DNA from 3 places in the Paenarthrobacter sp. FR1 genome. Region 3 is predicted to be linked to each of the others. Evidence: riboswitches for the same ligand, from Rfam matches in the RefSeq annotation. Region 3 holds a riboswitch; each other region holds the start of a gene.

Region 1 (5,550 bases), on a different contig from region 3:
GCCTTCAGGGCAGCGAGTGCGTCCTTGCCGACGAAGTCGCTTTCTTTGGACAGTGCCACCACGGGTCCGAGCCCTGCGGCGAAGGGGTTTCCTTCGCGGGAGAGTTCGTTGCCGTAAAGAGGCATGCCGGCTTCGAGGCGCAAGGAGTCGCGGGAGGCGAGGCCGGCGGGGGTAAGCTCGCCTTCTTCTGCAGTCTCCGCGATGGCCTGCCACAGGGAGGCTGCGGAGTCGTTGGCCACGAAGATCTCGAAGCCGTCTTCGCCGGTGTAACCGGTGCGCGCCAACAGCAGTTCCTGGGTGCCGCCGTCGAACGTGAACCCGACCTCGACTGCCGCGTAGTACTTCAGCTCGGTGACCAAGGCGTGCTGCTCGGCGAGGATGAGGCGCAAGAGGATGGCTTCCGCGCGCGGACCCTGGACAGCGATCAGCGAGGTCTCGGCAGAGGCGTCCTTAACCAGGACATCAAAACCGGCCGCCCGCTCGGCAAGGGCGTCAGCCACAACTTTCGCGTTGCCGGCGTTCGGCACCACCAGGAACTTTTCCGGACCGCGCCGGTAGGTGATGAGGTCGTCGATGATGCCGCCGTCTTCCTGGCAGATCAGCGAGTACTTGGCTTTGCCCTCGGCCATGGCGGAGATCTTGCCCACCAGGGCGTAGTCGAGGAACGCGGCGGCCTCGGGACCGGTGACCCAAACTTCGCCCATGTGGGAGAGATCGAACAAGCCTGCGGACCTGCGGACTGCATGGTGCTCGGCCAGCTCGGAGGAGTACTTGAGCGGCATCTGCCAGCCACCGAAGTCGGTGAAGGACGCGCCGAGCTTCTTGTGCTCTTCGTAGAGAGCGGTGTAGTTCTCAGTCATGGCCAGTCCTTAGTTTTCGAAGTCTTCGATCGGCGGGCACGAGCAGACCAGGTTGCGGTCTCCTGCTGCGCCGTCGATGCGGCCGACGGGCGGGAAGTACTTGTCCTGCTTGAGGTGGTGGACCGGGAAGGCGGCCTGCTCGCGCGGGTAAGCGCGGTCCCAATCAGAAGTTACGACGGCGGCAGCCGTGTGGGGTGCCTTGCGCAGCGGCGAGTTCTCCACGGCGAAGTCGCCGTGGGCCACCTGGTCGATTTCCTTGCGGATGGTGATCATGGCTTCGATGAAGCGATCAATCTCCACGAGGTCTTCGGACTCGGTGGGCTCAACCATCAGCGTGCCGGCTACCGGGAAGGCCAGGGTGGGAGCGTGGAAGCCGAAGTCGATGAGGCGCTTAGCCACGTCTTCGGCGGTGACGCCGGTCTTTGCGGTCAGTTCACGGAGGTCCAGGATGCACTCGTGGGCTACGAGGCCACCTTCACCTGTGTAGAGCACCGGGAAGTGGTCGTTGAGGCGGGAAGCGATGTAGTTGGCGGCCAGCAGCGCGGACTTGGTGGCTTCGGTGAGGCCCTGGCCGCCCATGAGCTTTACGTAGGCCCAGGAGATCGGGAGGACACCGGCGGAACCGAATCGTGATGCCGAGATCGGGACGTCGTTGCCTTCGGTCCAGGATGCTGCGTCACCGGGCATGAACGGCGCGAGGTGCGCCTTGGCTGCGACCGGGCCAACGCCGGGTCCGCCGCCACCGTGCGGGATGCAGAAGGTTTTGTGCAGGTTCAGGTGCGATACGTCGCCGCCGAACTTGCCCGGCTGGGCCAGGCCCACGAGCGCGTTGAGGTTGGCGCCGTCGATGTAGACCTGGCCGCCGGCCTCGTGGATGGCATCGCAGACTTCGCGGACGTCGGCGTCGTAGACACCGTGCGTGGACGGGTAGGTGATCATGATGGCCGATAGGGCGTCGCGGTGGGCTTCGATCTTGTTCTTGAGGTCAACATGGTCGATGGTGCCATCGGGAGCTGTGGCCACCACCACGACCTTCATCCCGGCCAGCACAGCCGAGGCTGCGTTGGTGCCGTGCGCGGAGGCGGGGATGAGGCAGACGTTGCGCTGGTCGTCGCCGTTGGAGAGGTGGTAGCCGCGGATGGCCAGCAGGCCCGCGAGCTCGCCCTGGGAACCGGCGTTGGGCTGGATGGAGACTTGGTCGTAGCCCGTGATTTCGGTCAGCTGGGCTTCGAGGTCGCTGATGAGCTCACGCCAGCCCTCGGTCTGGGAATCCGGAGCGAACGGGTGGATGGAGGCGAACTCCGGCCAGGAAATGGCTTCCATCTCGGCAGTGGCGTTGAGCTTCATGGTGCAGGAACCGAGCGGGATCATGGTGCGGTCCAGCGCGAGGTCGCGGTCAGAGAGCTTGCGGATGTAGCGCAGGAGCTGGGTTTCGGAGCGGTGGGTGTTGAATACCGGGTGCTGCATGAACTCGCTGGTGCGCTCAACGGAACCTTCGAGTGCAAAGCCCTCAGCGGCTTCGGTGACCGAAGCGCCAAACACGCCCGCGACGTCGGCCACAACCGCCGCCGTCGTCGTCTCGTCTACAGAGATGCCCACCAAATCAGCGTCGACGCCACGCAGGTTGATGCCCTTGGCCTCGGCGGCGGCGACGATCTCTGCTGCCTTGCCCGGGACGCGGACGGTGATGGTGTCGAAGAACGAACCGTGGAGGACCTCGACGCCGGCAGCCTTCAGGGACGCTGCGAGCGTGCGGGCGTGGCTGTGGGCGGTCTCGGCGATCGCTTTCAGGCCTTCGGGGCCGTGGTAGACGGCGTACATCGAAGCGACGATGGCCAGCAGCGCCTGCGCGGTGCAGATGTTGGACGTGGCCTTTTCGCGGCGGATGTGCTGTTCGCGGGTCTGCAACGCCAAGCGGTAGGCGGGGACACCGGCGTCGTCCTTGGAAACGCCCACCAAGCGGCCCGGCATGGAACGCTCGAGGCCCTTCTGGACGGCCATGTAGGCGGCGTGCGGGCCGCCGAAGAACAGCGGAACACCCAGGCGCTGGGCGGAACCCACAGCGATGTCGGCGCCCTGCTCACCAGGAGGGGTGATGAGCGTCAGGGAAAGGAGGTCGGCGGCAACGGTGACCAGGGCACCGCGTTCCTTAGCTTCGGCAATGACGGCGGAGTGGTCGAAGACGCGGCCGGAAACACCGGGCTGCTGGAGGACGACGCCGTTGATGGCACCTTCCGGAAGGCCAGCGGAAAGATCGGCAACCTCAACCTCGAAGCCGAGAGCCTCGGCGCGCCCCTTCACGATGGCGATGGTCTGCGGCAGGCAGTCTGCGTCGAGCACAGTCTTGCCGTCCTGCACGGCCTTGTTCTTGTTGGCGCGGCGCATCATGAGGACGGCTTCGGCCACGGCGGTTGCTTCGTCCAGCAGGGAGGCGTTGGCGATCGGCAGGCCAACGAGGTCCTGCACCATGGTCTGGAAGTTCAGGAGTGCTTCAAGGCGGCCCTGCGAGATTTCGGGCTGGTACGGGGTGTAAGCGGTGTACCAGGCCGGGGATTCAAGGATGTTGCGGCGGATGACCGGCGGGGTGACGGTGTCGTAGTAGCCCTGGCCGATCATCTGGACGGCCGTCTTGTTCTTGGAGGCGAGCTTGCGCAGCTCGGCAAGGACCTCAACTTCGCTCAGCGCGTTCTGCAAGGTGAGGGCGACGTCCTGGCGGATGTCGTTCGGAACGGCGGTGTCGACCAGCGAATCGACGGTGTCGTAGCCGACGGACTTGAGCATGGTCTCAATGTCGGCCTGGCGGCGGGCGCCGATATGCCGATCGACGAAGGTGGTGGAGGCAGAACTAACCGTCACGAAGGAACTCCAATACTTGGGCGGCGTTGGGTACGCCACAGTGGCTCGGGTTCCTCCCCGCTCTGTATTGGACCTGAGAGTTTCCGCGCGTTGTTTGAACAAACACGCTTGCACCGTCGGTGAGCACAACGTCCTGGGACGTCTGCTGCTTTCCAGAGTTGCCTCGCCGCGGCGGTGCGTGGGCCTGAGAGATTCCTGGGGAGGGTTTGCTCCTACGGCGCCTGCATCACGTGCTTGCAGGACTCTCCCGCCGCAGATCAAAGGCATGTTCAGTTGTACGCGGCCCCGATCAGGGCAGGCCACAAGGGTTAATTGTCCTACGCGGCGGGCGCCGCCGCAAATGGATGTCCCGCTACTTCCGCAGGCGGTCCAAGACTCCCAGCAGGATCTCGACGTCGGCCTCCCGCCCGGCGTTGCCGTCTCCCTGACCGCCCTCAAACATTGCGTTGAAATACAGGCCGTCGCCCATGTAACTGACGGCCTTCGCGACTTCCGGGCCAACGTCCTCCGCCAGGACGTCCAGCCACTGTTGCTGGATGCCGGCGAACCTGCGCCTGGTCTCTTCATGGGCTACCTCGGCCAGGCGGGTGGCGGCTACGAAAGCGCGGTCCATGGGAGTACCGGCCCATAGCGAGGAGCGGATGAAGTATGCGGCTGAACCGTCCGGCGCAGCCTTCATCTGTTCGATGTCTTCCTTTGCCAACAGATCCAGGCGCTCCAACAGGGCGCCGATCAGGGCTTCCTTGTTGGGGAAGTGGTAGAGCAGCCCACCCTTGGACACCCCTGCCCGCTTGGCGACGGCGTCAAGCGTGGCGGCGCGCTCCCCTACCTCGATAAGGAGGGCTTCGTAGGCATCCAGGACGGCGTCCCGGGCAACTGGTTTTCGTGGCATGTGTACATCATTCCCTAAAGGCTTGCTGGGGGACCTATTTGAAACTATACCGTCTGGACGGTACAGTAAGAACCATGTTCTCGCCGTCCTCAACCCAAGCACCCCGTTCCGCTCAGCCCACCAAGGGCCCGGCAGCACCGTGGCGCGACTGGACGGCCCTTGCACTCCTGATGTTCCCGGTGCTGCTGGTGGCCGTCGACAACACCGCGCTCACGTTCGCCCTGCCGGAAATTGCCCGCTCCCTGGACGTAGGTGGCGTGCAGCTTCTGTGGATCGTCGACGCTTATCCGCTGGTGCTGGCCGCACTCCTCGTCTCCATGGGCAACCTCGGCGACAGGGTAGGACGACGACGGCTGCTCCTGATCGGCAGCACCGGCTTCGCGGCGGTTTCGGCTGCTACGGCGTTCGCGCCTTCCGCTGAATGGCTCATAGCCGGCCGCGCCGCCCTTGGCGTCTTCGGCGCAATGCTGATGCCGTCCACGTTGTCCCTGATCCGGAACATCTTCACCGATCCCAACCGGCGCCGGCTCGCGATCGCAGTCTGGGCTGCCGGCTTCTCCGGAGGCGCTGCCTTGGGCCCGATCTTCGGCGGTTGGCTGGTGGAACACTTCTGGTGGGGCGCCGTCTTCCTGGTGGCAACCTTCCTCCTGCTGCCGCTCCTCGCCTTTGGCCGGGTCCTGATTCCGGAGTCCAAGGACGCCAACCCGGGCCGCGTGGATGTGCCGAGCATTGCCCTGTCGGTGTTCACCATGGCGCCGTTCGTCTACGGCATCAAGGAATTCGCCGTCCACGGATTCGGGGCATCCGCCGCAGCCTTCATGCTCTTCGGATTGGTGATGGGTGTCCTCTTCGTCCGTCGGCAGCAGAGGATCGACAACCCCATGCTGGACGTCAGCCTGTTCAAGAACAAGGTCTTCAGCACGGCAATCGTAGCCAACGTGC
Region 2 (5,550 bases), on a different contig from region 3:
GTAACGAGCTTTACTACGCACCGGACGGGACCATCACGTACGCCGAGGCCAACGCGGTCCTGCCGTTCGTGAACAACCTGTGGACCACGTCGCTCACGGGCGCGCAGTTCAAGACCCTTTTGGAGCAGCAGTGGCAGACCAACGCTGACGGGACCATTCCCAGCCGCCCCTACCAGCAGTTGGGGGTGTCCAAGAACGTCAACTACACCTACGATGCTGCCCGCCCCGCAGGAGACCGAATCACCGGTATTTGGGTGAACGGCGCCGTGATCGATCCCGCCAAGCAGTACAGGATCGGAACCTTCAGCTTCCTGGCCACCGGTGGTGACAACTTCCGGGTCTTCAAGGAAGGCGCCAACACGAAGGACACCGGCTTGGTGGATCGCGATGCGTGGATCAAGTACCTGAGGGAACATAACCCGGTGTCACCGGACTTCGCGCGCCGCTCCGTTGCTGTAGCCAACTCCACTGCTGCCGAGGTCAAGGCCGGAGAGTCCATCACGCTGGCCGTGTCCAAGCTCAACCTGACATCGATCGGCAGCCCGGCCAACGCGTCGCTCAACGCCGTCTTCGTGGACGGCCAGGGCGCGGCCGTTGCGCTGGGCTCCGTCCCGGTCACAGCTGGTGCGGCCACGGTGAACCTCAAGGTCCCCGCGGCGGCAGCCGCCGGCACCGGCACCCTGGTGCTGACCGCCGTCGAGAGTGGAACCGTGGTGAAGACTCTGGTGAAGGTGGCCACGAGCGGTCCGAACCCGCCGCAGTGCACCCCGCCAGTCAAGCCGTCCAAGTGGTACGACATTGTGGGCTGGCTGCGGTACGCCTTCGCATGGTTGGAGTACCAAAAGTGCCTGAGGGGCTGACCATTCCCGGCTAAGGCCACATAAGCAGGGCCCTTCACGCAGCCAGCGTGAAGGGCCCTGCTTCTTGTTGTTCAGGCGTGCATTACTTGGTTGCGGGCTCCGGTTCCTGGACGCGCTCTGCGTCCCGCTGCAGCTCCGCTTGGAACGCCGCGTAGCGTGCCAGGTGGGCGGGGCGGCGGCGCAGGATGAACCAGGCAACTCCAAGAATGAGGAACCACACAGGCGTGGCCAGGAGCGCTGCGAGGGTGTCCGGCTGGGTAGTCAAGGCCCAGAGCACGAAAGCGAAGAACGCGAACACCACCCACACCATCACCACGCCACCGGGCATCTTGAACGCCGAGGATTGGTGCAGGTGCGGACGACGTTTCCGGAATGCAAGGTAGCTGGCCAGGATGATCGACCATACGAAGACGAAGCACACTGCGGACACGGTGGTCACCATGTCGAACGCCTTGCCGATGTCCGAACCGGCGTACATGAGGACGACGCCGGACAGCAGCAGGACGCAGGACAGGAACAGGGCGTTGCGGGGTACTTTGCGTCCGGAGAGGGCGCCGAACACCTTGGGCGCGTCGCCCTCCTGGGCGAGGCCGAACACCATGCGGGACGTGGAGTAAATGCCGGAGTTGGCCGAGGACATGGCCGATGTGAGCACCACCAGGTTCACCACGGTGGCCGCTGCCCCAAGACCGGCGAGCGAGAACATGGCGATGAACGGGCTGTGCCCGGCGGCGAACTGGGTCCACGGAGTGACGGACATCAGGATAATGAGGGCACCTACGTAGAACAGCAGCACCCGGATGGGAATCGAGTTGATGGCCTTGGGAAGGTTCTTCTCCGGGTCCTTGGCCTCAGCGGCGGTGGTGCCCACCAGTTCGATGCCCACGAACGCGAACACTGCGATCTGGAAGCCTGCCACGAAGCCCATGAACTCGTTGGGGAAGAAGCCGCCATGGCTCCACAGGTTGGTGAAGCTGGCCGGTCCGGCATCGGACTGGAAGCCGCTGAAGATCATGAACAGGCCAACAATGATGAGGGCCGCGATGGCCACGATCTTGATGAGCGCGAACCAGAACTCCGTCTCACCGAAAGCCTTCACGGTGGCCAGGTTGAGGAGAAGGAGGATGCCGATGGTGATCAGGCCCGGCACCCAGAGCGGCAGGGATGGCCAAAGTTCCTGGGAGTACCCGGCAATCGCGATCACGTCCGCGATGCCCGTAATGACCCAGCAGAACCAGTACGTCCAGCCGGTGAAGAAGCCGGCCCACGGCCCCAGCAGGTCGGCGGCGAAGTCGCTGAAGGACTTGTAGTTCAGGTTGCTCAGCAGCAGCTCGCCCATGGCACGCATGACGAAGAAGAGCATGAAGCCGATGATCATGTACACGAAAATGACGGACGGACCAGCCGCTGAAATGGTCTTGCCGGACCCCATGAAGAGGCCGGTACCAATAGCTCCGCCGATGGCGATGAGCTGGATGTGGCGGTTGCTGAGCTGACGCTCAAGGTGGGGTGAATCGCTGGAAGGTGGGCGCTGAATCGTCAAAGGAACTCCATCGTTCAGGCGGCACGGGGTGCCACGTTGATTCGGGTTCCTCCCCGCTCTGTACGTGGACCTGAGAGTTTCCGCAGGCGTTGGCCTGCTTGCACCTTCGGTGAGCCCGGTAGCCGGACTGCTTTCCAGAGTTGCCTCGCCGCGGCGGTACATGGGCCTGAGAGATTCCTGGGGAGGGTTTGCTCCTACGGCGCCTGACGGGATGTACCGGGCAGGACTCTCCCGCCGCAGATCAAAAGCGCGCACACCCTAGTGGGTGATGCAGCTCACACAGTAACGAAGGCTGGAGGCAGTCGCAACCCCGCGTCGCTAGCGGCCCAGAATGCTACGGGCGATCTCATCGGCATCGCGCAGCGTCCGCTGTCCGCTGGCGTACGCCGGTCCGGTGAGCGGGCGCGCCTCCGCAGCGATGGCGGTCCCCCACTGGGACGCAGACAACTGGAGGCCCAGGACGTACAAGTTCTTGGTGATGGATCCGTTCGCCGCCAATGGCCGATAAGGGTGGGGCTCCACATCCAGGCCCGTGGTCTGCATGGGTGTGCCCTCCACCCCCATCATGATCTTGGTACGCACCAGTCCGTCGGCCATGAGCTGTTCCAGCAGCGGCGAGAGGTTGATGCCCACCCTGTTGGCAGGCGACATTGCCTCCACGAGCGTCCGTGCTTCCACGGGCGCATCATGGACCCACGGCGACACCGCCCGGAACACTTTCGCGCCCCGGTCCACGCTGAACTTGGGGTCTGGTCCCACAAAACTCACGACGCCGGCACGCGCCAAGGCGGCCAACTGCTCCGACCGAAGTGCAGGCGCTCCGCTGGCCAGCCCCTCGACGAACGACTCGAACCAGCCGCGCAAACCCGCCAGCCATGATTCGTCCGTAATTCCACCGTCAGCCACCACGGATTTAAGGATTGCCCGTCCGGTGTGGAGGGCACCGATGGCCATCTTCACGGGGTCGGCCTCACCCAATGCCGATCGCCGCGCATCATCGTCCAGGTAAGCAGTGATGGCCACATCCAACTCTCGTCTGGAGGCGAATGTCCGGCCGGCGAGCGGTGCTGCCAAACCCCGGAGATTCAGTCGGCGGGAGGCAACAACGTGCTTTTCCACGAGGTCCCCCACATCGCTTTCCCACTTGGCAGTGGTGTGCGCATGGGGTTGGAGCGCGTCCTCAAGGTCTGCGAGGAACTGTTCCGGATCCTTGATTGCCGTGGGCTGGGATCGGGCCAATGTTGTGTAATAGGCCCAGAGCGCATCGCGGTGCAGCAAGGGCCACAGGTCGTGATCGAAGCCGGGCTGGATTCCCGCCGCCCGGAACCGGTCAACGGCATCTTCCGTCAGGTACCGCATGGTGATGCTGCTGGGATAGTAGCCTGCCAGCCCCGCTTTGGCCCGATACGGCGTTCCCCGGCGGGAGGCAGCGATGATCTTCGGCTCCCGGCCCGAGGCCCGGTACTCAAGCACACCGGCGCCGGGTGAACCGGCCTCGACGAACTTGCCGCCACGGCCCTCCGTCAACTGGCCCATGACGTCGAAGAAGTTCAAGCCCATGCCGCGGACCAGCACCGGCTCATTGTCCGGCACTGCCTGCCAGTCAACATCGGCCGGCGGAGCCGGCGGGAAGTAGAGCAGGCCCTGTTCGTCGGCCGCGCTCTTGAAGGACCGCTGCTCGGGATTCAGTCGGGACTCGATGTGGCCCAACGCGAGGACCACGGAGCCGACGGTGAGCCTGGCACCGTTGGCAAGTTCGACGTCGAACCCGTCTTCCTTTTCACGTTTCACGGGATGCGCAGCAACGGCGAGCGTCTTATGGAAGGTGACCTCGACGCCGTCGGGCAGCCGTTCCAGCAGCCCCTCCAACGTTTGGCGAAGATACCGCCCATACAGGGCACGGCTGGGGAAATCGTGTGACTCGAGGGTGGCAAGCTCCGCCTTTTCGGCGTCGTTGAGTCCCTCGCCATCACGACGCCGGGCCTCACGCCATTGGTCGAACGAACCGCCCGCGAGGGGTGGCGCAAGCTTCGGATCCTCAGGAATGAGGGTGGGATAGAACGATTGGGTATTCATCAGGAACAGCCGCGACTGCTCCGGTTGCCATACGTGGCCTGAACCAGCCGGGTAGGGATCTACGACATCAATGTGCAGCGTGGCGCCTTCAACGCTCTCCGCAGCCCAGTTCGCGAGCAACCGCTCGAGGACGCTGGTGCCCCGAGGGCCAGCCCCCAGCAGGGCAACACGGTTGATTTGCGATTTAGCCACGCTCAAGCCTAACTTCTGCGTGACTTGCTTACCGTGGAACAGTGTTGCTTGGATGGGGCGATGACCACCACAGAAGCTGATCAGTCGCCACTTCCCGAGAATGACACCGCGCCGGCCTCCGGCCCGCGCCACGCAGCGGATGTTGCGCCTGAGCCCACGGATGAGAACGTATGGCTTGAAGACATCCACGGCGAAGAACAGCTGGCGTGGGTCCGCGAGCAAAACGCGCGCACCGAAGACCTGCTGGAAGACGCCGAGTACCAGGCCGTCGAGGCCGGCATCCTGGAGGTCCTCGACTCCACGGACCGCATCGCCATGGTCAACAAGCGCGGTGACTTCTACTACAACTTCTGGAAGGACCAGGAACACCCCAAGGGACTCTGGCGCCGCACCACGTGGGAGAGTTACCTCACCGAGGATCCCGAATGGGACGTGCTGCTGGACATTGATGCCCTTGCCGCTGCTGAAGGCGTTGAGTGGGTGTTCCACGGTGCCGGTTTCCTCCGCCCTTCGGACGGCGAGGAGTACCGCCTTGCCATGGTTTCGCTGTCCCCCGACGGGGGCGACGCCGACCGCCACCGCGAGTTCGACGTCGAAACCCGCACCTTTGTGGAGGGCGGCTTCGACCTCCCAACTGCCAAGGGCAACGTCAGCTGGCTTGACGCCGACACCCTCCTGGTCTCCAGCACCGCGGACGGGCTTCCGGCCACCACGTCCTCTTACGCCCGGACCGGGGTGAAGCTTCGCCGCGGCCAGTCCCTTGCCGACGCTGAGCGCATCTTCGAGATCCCGGAAGACCACATGCTGGCCATGGTGGCGCACGACTCCACCCCGGGATTCGAACGGACTTTCGCCGTTGACTACATCGACTTCTACAAC
Region 3 (5,550 bases):
TCGCCGGCATCCACGACCTGGACTTCGTTGACTGGCTCTACATCCAACTCCGGGTGGTAACCAGGGCGCAGGAGGCGGGAGGCTTCGCGAACTGCGGCCGGACCAAACCGGGCCCCTGGGCGGTAGGAGGTTCCGCCGTCGAACGGTACGCCGACTACGGCAATGTCGTAGTCGGGGACGCGATCAATCTGCGGCAGCCTCGCAAACGTTCCCAATCCGGCGTAGCGGGGAACCTTGGTGGCATCGACGGGGCCAATGGGCTGGTGAGTGGTCATGACAGGGATCCTTCGGTTACTTTGTTGGGCTCCGGGGTTGCCGGCTTCTTTTGGGAGGTGAGTTCTGAGAGGGACTTGTTGGCCGTTTCGGGTGCGAGCAGGAAAGTAGCCACCAAACCCACCAACGAGATTCCGGCGCCGATGAGCAGCGAACCTGCAGCGCCGAAGCTCACGATTGCGACGGGCATCAAGTACGTGCTGGCGGCCGATCCAATTCGGCTGACCGCGGTGCCGAAGCCCACTGCCGTTGCGCGAACCTCTGTGGGGAAGAGCTCGTTGGGGTAGACAACTTCGAGGAAACTGGAGGCGCCAGAGGCCAGAGCGAAGATAGCCAGGGCGATGAAGAGAGGCGCGGCTTGGACGTCGGGAATGAAAGCCGGGATGGCCAGGGCCACCACGATGACCCCGAAGCTCGAAAGAAGCAACTTGCGTCGCCCGATCTTTTCAACGAGCCAGAGCCCGGGAATGCCACCCACCACGAACAACATGGAAATCAGGAACGATCCTCCGTAGAGGTTGGCATCGCCGGTCAAACCCATTGAGTGCAGGAGGTCCGGAGCAAAGGTGTACACGGCGAACAGGGGGATGACCTGCGCAGTCCAGAAGATGGAGACGAACAGCGTGCGTTTCCAGTATTGGCCCCGGAAGATATCCAGGAACCTGCCCTGCTTCGCCGGTCCCTCGCTGTCGGAAGCGATATCAGCCAGCCCATACTGCTGTCCGTAGACCTTCTTGATGACAGCTTCGGCCTCCTCGCGCCGTCCGCGCGAGAGCAGCCAACGTGGGGACTCGGGAGTCCCCAACCGGAAGAGCAACGTAATAACGGCGAAGATCGCGGGGCTGGCGACCATCCAGCGCCAGGCATCGGGTCCCGTGTCGCGGAGCAGATATCCGACGGCGTACGCGACGGCCGCGCCGACCGCCCAGACAACAAACGTCGCTCCGAGAAGGCGCCCGCGGTGCTTTTTGGGCAGGAACTCTGCCAAGAGGGACGTGGCGATGGGGTAGTCGGCGCCAATGGCCATCCCCAGGAAGAACCGACAGAGGACTACTTGCCAAATCTCGGTGGCGAAGCCGTTCAGCACGGAGAACAGTGCCAAGGCGATCAGGTCGGCAATGTACATCTTGTGTCGGCCGATCTTGTCGGTGAGCCAACCGAAGACGCCGCCCCCGAAGAAAATGCCGACAAGGCTTGCCGCACCTACCAAGCCGATCTCTGCAGGCGTCATGTCCAGGCCGGGAATCATGGTGATCAGTGCGATACCAATGATCGACAAGGCGTAGCCGTCTATGAAGGGCCCGCCGGAAGCGAAGAATGTCAGCTTCTTGTGGAACGTGGTTAGTGGGGCGTCATCAATGAGGTTGCTGGTTGCGCTCATTGCAAACCCTCTCTCGTGAGTGCTCATCGTTGAGCAGGGGAAGTATGTAATTGAAGTCTTGGTGATGCAGGTCACGGAGGATAGAAGTACATTGACTACAAATGGCGGGGGTGCTTAGACAAGTGTCTAAAAACTGCCAAATGCATGAGAAGGGTAGCCGTAGCAATGGCAATCACCGTCGCTGAACTCGTCGCCGAACCGCAGCTGGGCCTGACAATCCTGGCCGGCTCGGCAGGAATGGATAACCGCATCACCTGGGCTCACACCTCGGACCTGCCCCGGCTCTGGGAGTGGGTCACGGGCGGCGAACTCATGATGACCAATGGTCTCTCGATTCCCGCCGACGCAGACGGGCAAGTGGCGCTCGCGGAGGCCCTGATGGACAGCGGTGCCAGCGCCCTGGCCATCGGAGAGAAGATGCACGCGCCGACCCTGACCGCGGAATTCCTGGCGGCGTGCGATCGGCTCCCCTTGCCCCTGGTCAATATTCCGTATCCCTTGCCGTTCATCGCCATCGCCAGGTCGGTTGCGGAGTCCTCGCTGCTCGAAGAGTCGCGTCGGCTCCGGCAGACGGCGCGCGTCTATGATCTGCTCCGCACCGCAGGTGCCTCCGAGGACCATTGGCAGAGCCTCGTTCAGCGGCTGGCGACCGAGTTGGACGCGGACCTGTTCGTCGTGGATCGCCGCTGCCTCCATCCCTGGCACCCCGATGGGAAGGCACTCCCGGAGTTCCTCGCTGATGCCTGGGCGCCGTCGTCGGGGCAGGTGACCCCTGCCGGGAAGAACTTCCAGTGGCACCGAATCCGGGGCAGGCATGTGCTGACCATGGACATTCCCACCCATGCCAATGCGCTCTTGGTGGTGCTGCCCAACAGCGAACCGCACCCGGACGCCGTCGTACTTCTGCACGCCGCAACCGTGCTGGGACTGCAGCTCTCGCGCATCGTCCTGTCGCTGGAAGGCCGGCACCGGGCCGCGGGCGAGTTCTTGCTTCAGGCCTTCGACGGCCGTCTGGGAGCGGCTGAGATGGAAAGCAGGTTGGCGGCCTTCGGGGTCCCGGCAGCTGGGTTTCTGGTCGCCTCGATTCAAGCGGACGACGGCGACAGGCTGGCCGGGGTGCATATCGAGCTGTGGCGGCACGGGGTTGCCTCTGTCACCTTGATGCGGAATACCCGGCTGCACGTGGTGGTCCCGGCCGACGTTGACGACGACGTCCTGGCCCACTGTGGCGGGAGTGCCACCCTGGGCATCAGTGCCCCCGCTGCGGTGGCCAACATCCAGCGTGCCCTGCAGGAATCCCTCTGGGCCCTCGGTTCGGCCCGCGCGAACAAGCTGGACGTCGCCCGGTATGCGGAGGGGCCCTCATGGTTGGGCTTGACGGGTTTCGAGGAAGGAACGGCTCTGGTCCGGCGGTTGCTGGGGCCGATTTTCGATTATGAACAGAGGCAGGATGGCGATCTCATTGTCACTTTGAGGACGTATTTGGACTCGCAGCGATCGTGGCAGAAGACAGCTTCAGCGCTGTTCGCGCACCGGCAAACCATCATCTACCGGATCCGAAAAATTGGTGAGCTGACAGGCCTGGACATGGGCGAAACCTCCACGGTGGCGCAACTCTGGTTCGCGCTGCAGATCCACGAGGCCATGCACGGGTAGGGGCCGCTTGCTTGCACTTTTGCGAAACCCCACGCTATGGTGTGAAGCGTGTCACTGACGTGATGCAACGCTTTTGATCTGCGGCGGGAGAGTCCTGCCGGTACATCCAGTCAGGCGCCGTAGGAGCAAATCCTCCCCAGGAATCTCTCAGGCCCATGTACCGCCGCGGTTAGGCAACTCTGGAAAGCAGTCCGGGCAACCGGGCTCACCGACGGTGCAAGCAGGCAACCATCCCTGCGGAATCTCTCAGGTCCAATACAGAGCGGGGAGGAACCCCACATCATCGTGGCGCTCATTGGGCGCCTGAATCATGGAGTTCCTCTTGACTGTTCAATCAACCCCCACCGCCTTCGCGGACCGGCACATCGGCGCCCGCCGCCAGGCCGACGTTGACACCATGCTCAAGGCCATCGGCTACGACTCTGTCGACGGCCTGGTAGACGTCGCCGTCCCCGATTCCATCCGCCAGGACACCGCCCTGAAGCTGCAGGACGCCCTCACCGAGGTGCAGGTCCTCGCCGAGTTGCGCAAGCTTGCTTCCAAAAACAAGACCGCGGTTCAGATGATCGGCCAGGGCTACTACGACACCGTCACGCCCCCGGTCATCCGCCGCAATATCCTCGAAGCTCCGGCCTGGTACACCGCCTACACGCCGTACCAGCCTGAAATTTCCCAAGGTCGCCTTGAAGCGCTCCTGAACTTCCAGACCATGGTGCAGGACCTCACGGGACTGCCCGTTGCCAACGCTTCCCTGCTGGATGAAGCCACCGCCGTGGCCGAGGCCGTGCTGTTGATGCGCCGGGCCAACAAGAACAAGACGGCCAAGGATGGCAAGACTGTCCTGGACGCCGACCTCCTTCCGCAGACCATCGCCATCGTGAAGGGCCGCGCTGAGGCGCTGGGCTTCGAGGTGGAGGTCGCGGACCTCTCCGCCGGTCTGCCCGACGGCGACATCAACGGAGTCGTCCTCCAGCAGCCCGGTGCTTCGGGTCGGGTTTTCGACCACTCCGGCGTCATTTCCGACGCGAAGGAACGCGGCGCACTGGTCACCGTGGCCGCCGATTTGCTGGCGCTCACCCTCATCACGCCCCCGGGCGAACAAGGTGCAGACATCGCCGTCGGAACTGCGCAGCGCTTCGGTGTTCCGCTGTTCTTCGGTGGTCCGCACGCGGCCTACATGGCCGTCCGTGAAGGCATGGAGCGGACGCTCCCGGGCCGCATCGTCGGAGTCTCCAAGGACAACGCCGGCGTCCCCGCCTACCGCCTCGCGCTGCAGACCCGCGAGCAGCACATCCGCCGTGAAAAGGCCACGTCCAATATCTGCACGGCCCAGGCCTTGCTCGCCATCGTGGCTTCGATGTACGCGGTCTACCACGGCCCTGAAGGCCTGAAGGCGATCGCCGAAACCGTCCACGGCCACGCCCGCACCCTTGCCACTGCGCTGCAGAAGGCTGGTCGCGAGCTCGTCTCAGATTCCTTCTTCGGCACCCTCACCGTCCGCGTCCCCGGCAAAGCAGACAAGGTCATCGCCGCCGCCGAAGCCCGCGGCATCAACCTGCGGATCATCGACGCCGACACCGTGGGGGTTTCGGTTGATGAAACCACGACGCCGGAGGTCCTGTCCTCGGTGGCCGTCGCCTTTGGTGCCGGCCCGGTGGGGGACGCCTCCGGGTTCGAGCTGCCCGCAGACGTAGTCCGCACCTCTGATTTCCTGCAGCACCCGGTGTTCAACACGCACCGTTCCGAGACGCAGCTGTTGCGCTATATCCGCAAGCTGTCCGACCGGGACCTCGCTCTGGACCGCACCATGATCCCCTTGGGTTCCTGCACCATGAAGCTGAACGCCACCGCGGAGATGGAAGCCATTTCCTGGCCGGAGTTCGCCTCGATCCACCCGTTCGCTCCGGACCACCAGACGGCGGGTTGGCGCGAACTGATCGAAGACCTGGAAGCCGACCTCACTGAGATCACCGGCTACGACCAGGTGTCCATCCAGCCGAACGCCGGTTCGCAGGGTGAGCTCGCAGGCCTGCTGGCCATCCGCGGCTACCACCTGTCCAACGGCGATGACCAGCGCAACGTCTGCCTCATCCCTGCCTCGGCTCACGGCACCAACGCAGCCTCGGCCGTGTTGGCCGGCATGAAGGTCGTCGTAGTGGCGACGGCGTCCGATGGCACGATCGACCACGATGACCTGAAGGCCAAAATTGAGGCCAACAAGGACGTCCTGTCCTGCATCA

The links. Region 3 has a riboswitch for glycine ahead of gcvP (aminomethyl-transferring glycine dehydrogenase). Riboswitches for the same ligand answer to the same signal wherever they lie in the genome.
Region 1: it holds a riboswitch for glycine, as region 3 does, so the genes downstream of both, gcvP (aminomethyl-transferring glycine dehydrogenase) here and gcvP (aminomethyl-transferring glycine dehydrogenase) in region 3, are expected to answer to the same signal.
Region 2: it holds a riboswitch for glycine, as region 3 does, so the genes downstream of both, cycA (D-serine/D-alanine/glycine transporter) here and gcvP (aminomethyl-transferring glycine dehydrogenase) in region 3, are expected to answer to the same signal.

Annotation. Positions count from the first base shown of each region.
Region 1 is NZ_JBPFSF010000015.1:1,451-7,000, forward strand. Features, by position in the region: gene gcvT (glycine cleavage system aminomethyltransferase GcvT) at 1-860, opposite strand, end outside; gene gcvP (aminomethyl-transferring glycine dehydrogenase) at 870-3,716, opposite strand; glycine riboswitch at 3,879-3,976, opposite strand; gene ACR30Z_RS21180 (TetR/AcrR family transcriptional regulator) at 4,069-4,608, opposite strand; gene ACR30Z_RS21185 (MFS transporter) at 4,683-5,550, shown strand, end outside.
Region 2 is NZ_JBPFSF010000014.1:53,185-58,734, forward strand. Features, by position in the region: gene ACR30Z_RS20825 (ExeM/NucH family extracellular endonuclease) at 1-860, shown strand, start outside; gene cycA (D-serine/D-alanine/glycine transporter) at 943-2,403, opposite strand; glycine riboswitch at 2,548-2,647, opposite strand; gene ACR30Z_RS20835 (FAD/NAD(P)-binding protein) at 2,722-4,671, opposite strand; gene ACR30Z_RS20840 (prolyl oligopeptidase family serine peptidase) at 4,732-5,550, shown strand, end outside.
Region 3 is NZ_JBPFSF010000005.1:372,087-377,636, forward strand. Features, by position in the region: gene speB (agmatinase) at 1-275, opposite strand, end outside; gene ACR30Z_RS12815 (MFS transporter) at 272-1,654, opposite strand; gene ACR30Z_RS12820 (PucR family transcriptional regulator) at 1,820-3,310, shown strand; glycine riboswitch at 3,385-3,483, shown strand; gene gcvP (aminomethyl-transferring glycine dehydrogenase) at 3,633-5,550, shown strand, end outside.